2 regions of the Arthrobacter sp. NPDC056886 genome follow, and region 1 is predicted to be linked to the other one. Evidence: riboswitches for the same ligand, from Rfam matches in the RefSeq annotation. Region 1 holds a riboswitch; the other holds the start of a gene.
The links. Region 1 has a riboswitch for S-adenosylmethionine ahead of ACFRJ8_RS10860 (homoserine O-acetyltransferase). Riboswitches for the same ligand answer to the same signal wherever they lie in the genome.
Positions count from the first base shown of each region.

Region 2: it holds a riboswitch for S-adenosylmethionine, as region 1 does, so the genes downstream of both, ACFRJ8_RS09545 (DUF1737 domain-containing protein) here and ACFRJ8_RS10860 (homoserine O-acetyltransferase) in region 1, are expected to answer to the same signal.

Region 1 covers NZ_JBHUBT010000005.1:236,187-242,034, forward strand. Annotated here, with positions in the region: gene ACFRJ8_RS10855 (bifunctional o-acetylhomoserine/o-acetylserine sulfhydrylase) at 57-1,373, shown strand; SAM riboswitch class IV at 1,534-1,649, shown strand; gene ACFRJ8_RS10860 (homoserine O-acetyltransferase) at 1,661-2,800, shown strand; gene ACFRJ8_RS10865 (MFS transporter) at 2,967-4,346, shown strand; gene ACFRJ8_RS10870 (LysR family transcriptional regulator) at 4,438-5,337, opposite strand; gene mmsB (3-hydroxyisobutyrate dehydrogenase) at 5,543-5,848, shown strand, end outside.
Region 2 covers NZ_JBHUBT010000004.1:302,556-308,403, reverse strand. Annotated here, with positions in the region: gene ACFRJ8_RS09565 (UDP-N-acetylglucosamine 1-carboxyvinyltransferase) at 1-366, shown strand, start outside; gene ACFRJ8_RS09560 (glutamate--cysteine ligase) at 485-1,684, shown strand; gene ACFRJ8_RS09555 (O-succinylhomoserine sulfhydrylase) at 1,743-2,951, opposite strand; gene ACFRJ8_RS09550 (rhodanese-like domain-containing protein) at 2,952-3,362, opposite strand; gene ACFRJ8_RS09545 (DUF1737 domain-containing protein) at 3,359-3,670, opposite strand; SAM riboswitch class IV at 3,716-3,831, opposite strand; gene ACFRJ8_RS09540 (hypothetical protein) at 4,191-5,147, shown strand.

The DNA.
Region 1 (5,848 bases):
GCCGGTCTGGGCCCCAAGTCCCGCCGGTGCTGTGCCCAGTTCTTTGAGGAGCATCAATGTCCAACGCCTGGTCCTTCGAAACCCGCCAGATCCACGCCGGCCAGGAGCCGGATAGCGCCACCGGCGCGCGTTCCCTGCCGATCTACCAGACGACGTCGTTCGTGTTCCCGAGCGCCGAAAGCGCCGCGAACCGCTTCGCGCTCGCCGAACTCGCCCCCATCTACACCCGGATCGGCAACCCCACCCAGGACGCCGTGGAACAGCGCGTGGCCAGCCTGGAAGGCGGCCTCGCGGCGCTGCTGCTCAGCTCCGGCCAGGCGGCGGAGACCTTCGCGATCCTCAACATCGCCGAGGCCGGCGACCACGTGGTGGCCAGCCCCAGCCTGTACGGGGGAACCTACAACCTGCTCGCCCACACGCTGAAGAAGTTCGGCATCTCCGTAACTTTCGTGGAGGACCCGGACAACCTGGAACAGTGGCGCGACGCCGTCCGGCCCAACACCAAGCTGTTCTTCGGCGAAGTGGTCTCCAACCCCCGCCAGGACGTCCTGGACATGGAGGGCGTCTCCCGTGTGGCGCACGAGGCCGGGGTGCCGCTGGTCGTCGACAACACGCTCTCCACCCCGTACCTGATCCGGCCAATCGAGTGGGGCGCGGACATCGTGGTCCATTCCGCCACCAAGTACCTCGGCGGGCACGGCGCCGCGATCGCCGGCGTGATCGTGGACTCCGGCAACTTCGACTTCGGCAAGGACCCGGAGCGGTTCCCCGGCTTCAACACCCCGGACCCCACCTACAACGGCCTGGTCTACGCCCGCGACCTCGGCGCGGACGGCGCGCTGGGCGCCAACCTTTCGTACATCCTCAAGGCCCGCGTCCAGCTCCTGCGCGACCTCGGCTCCGCCGTGTCCCCGTTCAACGCGTTCCTCATCGCCCAGGGCATCGAAACCCTGAGCCTGCGCGTCGAACGCCATGTCGCCAACGCCACCAAGGTGGCGCAGTGGCTCGAGGCGAGGGACGACGTCGACTCGGTCGCCTACGCCGGGCTGCCGTCCAGCCCCTGGTACGAGCGCGGCCGCAAGTACGGGCCCAAGGGAACCGGCGCCGTCGTGGCGTTCAACATCGCCGGGGGAGCCGAGGCCGGCAAGCGGTTCGTCGATGCCCTCGAACTGCACTCGCACGTAGCGAACATCGGCGATGTCCGCTCCCTGGTGATCCACCCGGCGTCAACCACCCACAGCCAGCTCTCGCCCGAACAGCAGACCATCGCCGGCGTGAATCCCGGGCTGGTGCGGCTTTCGGTGGGCCTGGAGTACATCGACGACATCCTCGCGGATCTCGACGCCGGATTCCGCGCTGCCAAGTCCGCCTAAGGAAAACGGCCACGTAAACCTGGCGGCCGGTCGGCCGGTTTCCCGTGAACGGGACCGCCGGCCCCCGGCCGTCAGACGGCGGAGCTCTCAGATGCCCGGGCTGTCACATGGAAGTCACAATCTTCGTGATTTCCGCACCCTCTTTCGTAGACTCGTACCAGGTCATGAGTGCCAGCGACAGCCCCGGCTTGCTGGCCGGCAACCCTCCTTTTGCGGCGGGGTGCCCCGGGTGAAGACCTGGCCTGCCGGTCAGCTGACGGCAGGCAAGCGCGAAGATAGGTCCTCACATGACGATTGCCGTCACCCGCACGGGTGTTCCCGAAACCAAGCCATCCCGCAACCCGGACGGAACCGTCCAGTACGTCAGGATCGGTGACCTGCAGCTCGAATCAGGGATTCCGCTGCCGGATGTGGTCCTCGCCTACGAGACGTGGGGGACCCTGAATGCTGAAGCCTCCAACGCCGTCCTTATTGAACATGCCCTGACCGGCGACACGCACGTGACCCGCGGCGACAGCGAGGAGCCCGGCTGGTGGGAGCAGCTCGCCGGACCCGGGGCCCCCGTGGACACGGACAAGTACTTCGTCGTTTCAATCAACATCCTGGGCGGCTGCCACGGATCCACGGGACCCTCCACGCCGGCGCCGGACGGGCGCCCCTGGGGATCGCGGTTCCCGCTCGTCACCCTGCGGGATACCGCCGCCGCGGAGGCGCGGCTGGCCGACGCCCTGGGCATCGGCAGCTGGTACGCCGTGCTGGGCGGCTCCCTCGGCGGCGCGCGCGCCCTTGAATGGGCCGTCACCTTCCCCGGCCGGGTCCGGCGCTGCGCCGTGATTTCTGTCGGCGCCAGCAGCACGGCCGAACAGATTGCTTTCGCGCAGGCCCAGACCCTGGCCATCCGCCAGGACCCCCACTTCAACGGCGGAAACTACTACGGCGGCCCCGAACCCGAAGCAGGGCTCGCCCTCGCCCGCCGCATCGCGCACATCACCTACCGCTCCGCGGCCGAACTGGACGGCCGGTTTGGCCGGAACCCGCAGGAGCCCGAGGCGCCCCTGGAAGCCGGGTCGCTGGCCGGCCGCGGGCGCTACCAGGTGGAGAGCTACCTGGACCACCAAGGCAGCAAGCTGGTCCGGCGCTTCGACGCGAACAGCTACATCGCCATTACCGAAGCCCTCATGAGCCACGATATCTGCCGGGGGCGCGGAAGCCTCGGGGAGGCCCTGGCCCCGGCCACCGCCGAGTTCCTGGTGGCCGCGGTGGACTCGGACCGGCTGTATTTCCCGGCCCAGTCCCGTCAACTGGCCGAAGCCCTGCCGGGCGGGCCGGAAGTGCACATCATTGAAGCGCCGATCGGCCACGACGGCTTCCTGACAGAAATCGGCCAGCTCAGCGGCCAGCTGCGGGAGGCCTTCTTCGGCCACTAGGCGCGACCTCTTGTGCATTTTTGCAGATGCGCTCTGCACTAATGGCCGTTGAGGCTCAGGGCGGGAGCGTCCATACTCATGGGGAATGACGCCATGTGCCCTACATCACTGGCGTCCTCAGCCCAATGGTCCACAGGGTGTCGACGGAGACACCGAAGGAGTCACGATGAGTACGGAAAACGCCGCAAGGCGCGCTGAAGAAACGGACGTCAAATCGTCCGGCCTGAAGAAGGTTGTAACGGCCTCCATGGCCGGCACGGTGGTTGAGTGGTATGAATTCTTCCTCTATGCCTCCGCGGCCACCCTGGTCTTCGGCAAGCTGTTCTTTCCCAATTCCGGTACGGAGTTGGATGGCATCATAGCCGCGTTTGTCACCTACGCGGTCGGCTTTGTTGCCCGCCCCATCGGTGGCATCGTCTTCGGCCACTTCGGCGACAAATTCGGCCGCAAGCAGCTGCTCCAGCTGAGCATCATCCTTGTCGGTGTTGCCACCTTCGCAATGGGCTGCCTGCCGACATTCCAGCAGATCGGCTACTGGGCCCCCGCCCTCTTGGTCTTCCTGCGCTTCGTCCAGGGCTTCGCAGTCGGCGGTGAGTGGGGCGGCGCAGTCCTCCTCGTTGCCGAGCACAGCCCGAGCAAGTCCCGCGGATTCTGGGCGAGCTGGCCTCAGTCGGCGGTTCCGATGGGCAACCTGCTGGCCACTGGTGTGCTGTTCACCCTGTCCGCCACGCTGTCCTCCGCCGAGTTCCTCAGCTGGGGCTGGCGTGTGGCCTTCTGGCTCTCTGCTGTGATCGTGATCGTCGGCTACTACATCCGCACCAAGGTCCAGGACGCCCCGATCTTCTTGGAGGCCCGCAAAGAGGTCACCGTGGAGAACAAGGGCTACGGCGTCGCCGAAGTCTTCCGCCGCTATCCGCGTGGCGTCTTCACCGCGATGGGTCTGCGCTTCGCGGAGAACATCCTCTACTACCTTGTGGTCACGTTCTCCATTACCTACCTGAAGGTCGTGGTCCAGACGGACACCTCGCGGATCCTGCTGCTGCTGCTCGTCGCGCACCTGGTCCACTTCGCCGTGATCCCCATGGTCGGCAAGCTCTCCGACAACTTCGGCCGCAAACCGGTCTACATGGCCGGTGCTGTCCTCGGCGGCACCTGGGGCTTCTTCGCCTTCCCGATGATGGACACCAAAAACGACCTCGTCATCCTCGCTGCCATCACCATCGGTCTGCTGTTCCACTCTCTTATGTATGCCGGCCAGCCGGCCATCATGGCCGAGATGTTCCCGACCCGGATGCGCTACTCCGGTGTCTCGCTGGGCTACCAGGTCACCTCGATCGTGGCCGGTTCGCTGGCTCCGATCATCGCCGTGGCCTTGCTGAGCCAGTACAAGTCCTCCACGCCGGTGGCGATTTACCTCCTCGGCGCCTGCGTGGTCACGATGGTGGCCGTGTTCTTCCTGAAGGAAACCCGCGGCATCTCCCTGCACGACGTCGACGCCGCCGATGCCCGGGGCACGGCCGACCTCCTCGCCGCCTCCAAGAAGTAACAGCGAATCAACGCGGCAACAGCCCGGGTCCCGCACTGCGGGGCCCGGGCTGTTGCCGTTTGTGCCAGCCGGCTCATCCTGCCAGGACTGCTCAGCCAGCCAGGACGTTCTGGCGCTCCCGGATCTCGCCGCGGATCGCCTCGAGCACGGCACGGACGGGGGCTGAACGCAGCGCCTCGGGCCGGGCCACGGCCCAGACGGGCAGCTGGCGCTGGAAGTCGTCCGGCAGGACGGGCAGGAAGCCGGACCTGCCCGCGACAAGGAAGTTGGGGAGCAGGCCTATCCCGGCGCCCCGCCGGACGGCCTCCAGCTGGGCGAAGACGCTGGTGGCTTGGAAGCTGGAGCGCGGTACCGGCAGCTGCGTGGAGCGGTGCCCCAGTTCGGCCACCTGGAGCGCCGACTCCACGTAGGAGACGAAGCCGTGCTGCCGGACATCGTCGAGTGTTGCCGGCAGCCCGTGTTCCTGCGCATATCCGGGACTGGCGTACAGCCTGAGGAAATAGTTGCTCAGGAAGATGGCCTGGGCGTTTGCGGTGTCCATGTTGCCCACCACCACTTCCAGGTCCACGCCGGAGCGGTTTTGGCTCGCCTTGCGCGTGGCGCTGAGTAACTCGACGTTGAGCAGCGGATTGGCCCGCTGCAGCCGCACGAGCGCCGGGGCCAGGAATTCGGCACCGAAGCCGTCCGGAGTGCTGATCCGGACAAGGCCGGAAACAACGTCGCCGGAGCGGGCAATGCTGCTGGACAGGGCACCGAGAGTGCCCTCGATGGCCTCCGCGGCCGCGACGGCCTGGCTGCCGAGCTCGGTCAGCTCCCAGCCGTGCGGGCTGCGTTCCAGCGTCCGCCCGCCGAGCTGCTTGTCCAGGGCCAGGACGCGGCGGGAAATGGTGGTGTGCGTGGTGCCAAGCGTCTCCGCCACCGCGTTGAACCGGCCCAGCCTTGCCACGGTCAGCAGGATCAGCAGGTCATCGGGGCTCGGAAGCCGACGCAAGTCCACGGTTGTCCCTCTTCAGCGAGTGTGTCGTCAAACGGATACGGGGAGCCGGCACCGCCGGTGTGCATCTGTGCACATGGCATCTGTGATTTTTTCCCTTGATTGCACTCTATCAGCGGTGTGATGCTGGACACCGGGACGCCAGGGTTTCGGCCTTGAGGCCAGAGCGCCCGGCAGCACATCAAGCAAAGGAGCTTAAACCATGGCAATCATCGCCTGGATCGGACTCGGAAACATGGGCGGATCCATGTCCGTCAACCTCTCAAACGCCGGACATGAGGTCCGCGGCTTCGACCTCAACACCGCAGCCGTTGCGGCCGCCGAGGCCGGGGGAGTCAAGGCCGCCGGCAGCATTGCCGAGGCCGTCGCAGGCGCCGACGTCGTCTTCACCATGCTTCCCAAGGGCGAGCACGCCCGTGCCGTGTACCTCGGCGAGGACGGCGTCCTGGCCCACGCAGACACCCGGACCCTGCTGGTGGATTCCTCCACGATCGATATCGCTTCCGCG
Region 2 (5,848 bases), on a different contig from region 1:
CCCGGCCTGAACATCGACAACCTGCCCTTCTTCGCGGTGATCGCCGCCAACGCCCACGGCCAGACCATGATCCATGACTGGGTCTACGAGAACCGGGCCATCTACCTGACGGAACTGAACAAACTGGGCGCCCAGGTCCAGCTGCTCGATCCCCACCGGATTTACGTCAACGGGCCCACCAAGTGGCGTGCCGCCGAGGTGGGCTGCCCGCCGGCACTCCGCCCCGCCGCCTGCCTCCTGCTGGCCATGCTGGCGGCCCGTGGCGTCTCGGAGCTGCGCAACATTTATGTCATTGAGCGCGGCTATGAGGACCTGGCCGAACGGCTCAACACCATCGGCGCGAAGATCGAGTATTTCCAAGACTAATTCCACTGAGCCCAAGTAATGCGGGGTCACTCCGCGCCCATCCAAAAGGGTGAGCTGGGTGCGGAGTGAGCCCGTTGGGCGAGGGGCGTTTCTGCCGATCCTGACGCACAATAGATTCATGCGCACGTTCGGCGTGGAGGAAGAACTGCTGATAGTTGACCCCGAATCGGGGATGCTGCTTGCCCTCGCCGACCTGATGCTGCCCAGCCTGGTGCCGCCGAAGGAGCCGGACGCCGCCAGGATTCACGCGACGGAGAAACCGGTCCACGAGGGCGCAGACTTCAGCTATGAGCTCAAGCTCGAGCAGATCGAGACCCAGACGCATCCGTGCCTTGACTACACCGAGCTGCTCCGGCAGCTCAGGCGGGGCCGGGACCTGGCGGACCAGGCGGCGCGGGCGCACGGCGGCCGCGTCGCAGCCCTGGCCACGTCGCCCCAAGGCTCCGCCACGCACCTGACGCCGAATCCGCGCTATATGACCATGCAGCAACGCTTCGGGCTCACCGTCCGGAACCAACTGACCTGCGGCCTCCACGTGCACACCTTTGTGCAGTCCCCGGAGGAGGGCGTGGCCGTGATGGACCGGATCCGCGACAAGCTTGCCGTGCTGATAGCACTCAGCGCGAATTCCCCGTTCTGGAACGGGGCCGAGACCGGATTCGAGAGCTACCGCACCCAGGCGTGGAACCGCTGGCCGGGGTCCGGTCCCACGATGATCTTCGGCAGCCTGCCCGTCTACCGCCGGGTGGTGACCCGGCTGGTGCAAAGCGGGGTCCTGATGGATGAGGGCATGGTCTATTTTGACGCGCGGCTGTGCCGGCAGCATCCCACCGTGGAGATCCGGGTCGCCGATGTGTGCCTGCGGGCCGAGGACGCTGCCCTGATTGCCGTCCTGGTGCGCGCCCTCGTGGAGTCGGCGGCGCGGGAGTGGGACGAAGGCGTCGACCCGGCCCCGGTGCCCACGCTGCTGCTGCGGATGGCCGCCTGGCAGGCCAGCAACTGCGGACTGCGCGGGGAGCTCCTGGACTTTGGAACCTTCACCCCTGCCCCGGCCGCCGACGTGGCCAGGGCGCTGGTGGATTTCGTGGCCCCGGTGCTTGAGGAGCAGGGCGAGCTGGAGCTGGTGCGCGCGGGCGTCGAACGGATCCTGGCGGAGGGCACCGGTTCGCAGCTGCAGCGCGGGCCGTTCCGGGCGGGCGGACTGCCCGCCGTCGTCGAACGGGCCATCGAACTGACGGCTCAGGGGCCCGCGCGGGGTACCGCCCCCAAGGGGCGAGCCGACGAGGGCTCGCCCCTGGGCCCGGTGCGCAGGGGCTGACGGGAGCCGGCAGCGTCAGTTCCGCTCGGGGGGTAGACCTGAGCGCCAGACCTGCCCGCTAGACCTGCTTGAGCGCCTGGCCGAGGTCGCGGATCAAGTCCTCGACGTCCTCCAGGCCCACCGAAAGCCGGACCACGCCGTCGCTGAGCCCGATCGCCGCACGGCCTTCCGGGCCCATCGCGCGGTGCGTGGTGGTGGCCGGGTGCGTGATGAGCGTCTTGGCGTCGCCAAGATTGTTGGAGATGTCGATGATCCGCAGCGCGTCCAGCAGCGCGAAGGCGGCCTGCTTCGCAGTGCGTCCCGGCGAAGGCGAAAGCTCCAGCGTGAGCACGGTCCCGCCGGCCTTCATCTGCTTCACCGCGAGCGGGTACTGCGGGTGGGAGGGCAGCAGCGGGTACAACACCGAGCCGACCGCAGGCTGTCCCTCGAGCCATTCAGCCAGCCGCAGGGCCGAGGCCGAGGAATGGTTGACGCGCAGGGCCATGGTCTCCAGGCCCTTGGTGAGCACCCAGGCATTGAAGGCCGACAGCGCGGGACCGGTGTGCCGCATGAGCTGCTTGACGGGCCCGTCAATGAATTCCTTGGTGCCCAGGATGGCCCCGCCCAGGACCCTGCCCTGGCCGTCGATGTGCTTCGTGCCGGAGTAGACCACCACGTCCGCGCCGAGGTCTCCGCAGCGCTGCAGCAGCGGGGTAGCGAAGACGTTGTCGACCACCACGGTGGCGCCGGCCGCATGCGCCAGTTTGCTCACGGCGGCGATGTCCACGATTTCCTGCATGGGGTTCGACGGCGACTCGAAGAACACCGCCGTGGTCGGCTCGGACAGCGCGGCCTGCCACTGCTCCAGGTCCGGTCCGTCCACGAAGACCGTCTCGACACCCCAGCGCGGCAGGATTTCGTTGAGGATCACAAAGCACGAGCCGAACAGCGAGCGGGCTGCAACCACGCGGTCGCCGGCAGCCAACAGCGCGCCCAGGGCGGTGAAGACGGCGGACATGCCGGACGCGGTCGCAAAACACGCCTCGGTTCCCTCGAGCAGCCGGAGCCGCTCCTGGAACGTCGCGACGGACGGGTTGCCGTAGCGGGAGTAGACGAAGCGCTCGTCCTCCCCGGTGAAGGCGCGCTCGGCGGCGGCCGCGGACTCGTAGACGAATCCCGAGTTGAGGAAGATTGGCTCGGTGGTTTCCTGGAAGCCGGTGCGGTCCAGGCCGCCGCGGACGGCCTGGGTGTCGGCGGCCCAGCCGGCGGCGTCGGGATTGAAAGTCACTTAGATCTTTCCGAGGTTGGTGGGCAGGCCGCGGTTCTTCCAGCCGTTGACAGTGCGTTCGCCAAAGCGGTCGGTCTCGCCTTCGAAGCCCTCAAGAACGTTGTACGAGGTGTAGCCGGCGGCTGTCGCGGCCGTCGCGGCGGCGATCGAGCGGGCACCGGAGCGGCAAAGGAACACCAGCTCGACGGCGGTGTCCTCCGGTGCCTGCCGCTTTAGCTGTTCCACGAAGTGCGGATTCGGCGCGCCGCCGGCGAGGGTCCACTGGATGAAGAGCGGATCGTTTTCCGTCGCTTTCGTGTCCGGGATGCCGATATGGGCCCATTCGCCCTCGGTCCGGACATCCACCAGAATGGCTCCAGCCTCAAGCTTGGTCCACGCCTCAGCGGGGCTGAGGTCTCCTGCGTAGCTCATGCGTGGCCCTCGAATGCCCCAACAGCGTCAAACTCGTCGGCGTCGAGCTCATCAACCGCATTGGCCACGGCGGCGTCCGCGCTCGCAATGGCAGCCGGCAGGACCAGCGCCTGCGCCACGATCACGGTGCTGCCGTTGAAGCTGGCGGCGGGGCTTCCATGCAGGACATAGCCCTCGGCCAAGGCGGCCGACACGCGCTCACAAAAGGCGCGGTCATCTGCGCCGGTGAACAGGCGGTAAGCCAGTCTTTCCTCGCCGCCGGTCGCCGCACTGGGGGCTGCAGCGGGGGCGGCTGAGGTACTGAGTATTTCGGGTACAGCGGGTGTTGACGTGTCGGGCACGACGGATCTCCTCTTTCACGCTTGCAGCTCGAATGGTCGATATGCCGAGTATTCACCTGAGGCACCCCGCCGCGAAAAGGGAGGGTTGCCGACCGGCCAGTCAGGGCTTGGCACCGGTTCTCATTACTCCCCAAAAACGTAACACCAACGACGCCGGCCCGCACGGCCGCCGTCGTCATGTTCCGTAACCGGGTCACGCCCAACGGGCTGGCGGATCGTATGCGTGCACCTCAAGCAAGTAGTAGCGGGCTCCAACTTCGGGTATTGCCCACTCGTGTGTGCGCCGACGTTTCGCCGTCTACTAGGGGAATGGTCGTGCGTGTCGGCCGGAGTCGCGGCTGACTCGAGCAGTCCGTCAATCAAGCAGTCCGTCAATCAAGCAGTCCGTAAAACGAGTCGTCTGTCCGTCACCAAGTCCGTGAATCGGTGGCCGGAACCGTCGGAGCCGCAGCCGCGGCCCGGCCGGTGACGGCGGAATGGAGCAACTGTGGGCCCGCGCATACTGGTTACCGGGATAGCAAGCGCCGCCGGCCGGACGGTCGCGGCGCAACTCGAAGCCCGCGGCCTTCCGTATCTCGGCTCCGACGCCCGCGCCGACACACGCCACGCGGAGCCTGCTCCCTCCGCAGCCGCGGTCAGGCTCTTGCCCGCGACGGACCCGGACATGATCCTGGACCTGCGCCGGGTGGTGGATCGCGAAGCCATCAACGTCATCATTCCGACCCTCACCGTGGAACTTCCGGCCCTGGCCGCGGCCCGTGCCGGATTCGCCCAGGACGTGCGAATTATCGTGGGCGACCCTGCTGCGGTGGCGCTCGCCAACGACCACCTGTTTACCACCTGGGCGTTGCAGGCAGCCGGCATTCCAGTGCCGCGGTTCGGCGTTCCGGGCGACCTCGCCGCCGCGCCGGCATCCCTCGCCGGCCTCAGCGGCCCCGTGGTGGTCAAGCCGCGGGTCTTCGAAGGCTCCCGTGGGGTCCACGTGCTGGCCGGAACCGCCTCCGTCACCTGGAAGAACATGCCCACAGGGCAGCTTGTCCAGGAGTTTATCCCGGGCGCCGACTACGTCTGCCTGGTGTTCGGCACCCCGGCACGCAACGCGATGGCGCCAGTAGCGGTGGTCCTGGAGAAGACCAGGACTCCGTATGGACGCGCCGGCAGCGACGAGGTAAGCCGCAGGGTGCCGGCCAGCGAGGCCGGGGACGTGCGCAAGCTGGGCCTGGCCGCCGTCCGCACGCTCGGGCTGACCGGGCCAGTCCAGGTCCAGATCCGCCGCCGCGCGGACGGAACCCCCGTGGTGCTGGGCGTCTGCGCGACCCTCGGGGAGAACAGCACGTGGGCCCCGGAAATGCTCGACGCCGTGCTGGCAACGTTCATGCTCCCGGCGTTCAACCCCGCCTCGTTCCGGCGGTGCCCGGCAATTCCCGCGGACGCCCTGGGGTGAGGCGCCAGCGTAGATGAAAATGTCCGCCACGGTCCGGTCAGTGCGTGATGAGATGGGATCCATGTCGGGGCCTGGGTGGGCTGCCAGCGGGGCTCCTTAGCAAGCGGATCAGCCCAACGGTCAGGGCAGTCGCCAGGAGGAGGATCAGCCGCACGGCACCTGCCAGGAGCATGAGCAGCACTAATCCGAAAATGAGGGGCAAACACAACATGAAAACGGCGACGAGGGTAACAACATAGCCGAATGCGTAGCCAACAAGGGTTGCCTGATCCATTGGACTGCCGTTCGTAGCGATAGGGCCGATTCCCTGAATTCTGCCGATACCTGCGGCAGCTGTGCGGCATGTGGCCCCGGGCCACTTCCGCGGTTCCGGACAGCTTTGGGCCAAGCAAGATCCCGCGCCGTCGGCTGTTACGGGGTCAGCTCCTCCCGGAGCCGGCCCGTCAACCACGTGCCCTAAAGACAGAACGGCGAGGGCCCGCGCGCCCCGCTGTGCGGTTCGCGTCTATGCCGGGGCCCCTGCAGGACTTGCTCGGTTTTCAATTCAGCTTCCCGGCGCCGCTGATCAAAGGTCCTCAACTGCCGGGTGGTCGGTGCCGCCTCCGGAAAATTCTTGGCTGCCGCGCCGCGCGCACTGTTCCGCGCGGACGGTTCCTGGCTCACGCTCATGGATGGATCGTCCCACTTGGCCACTGCGGCGG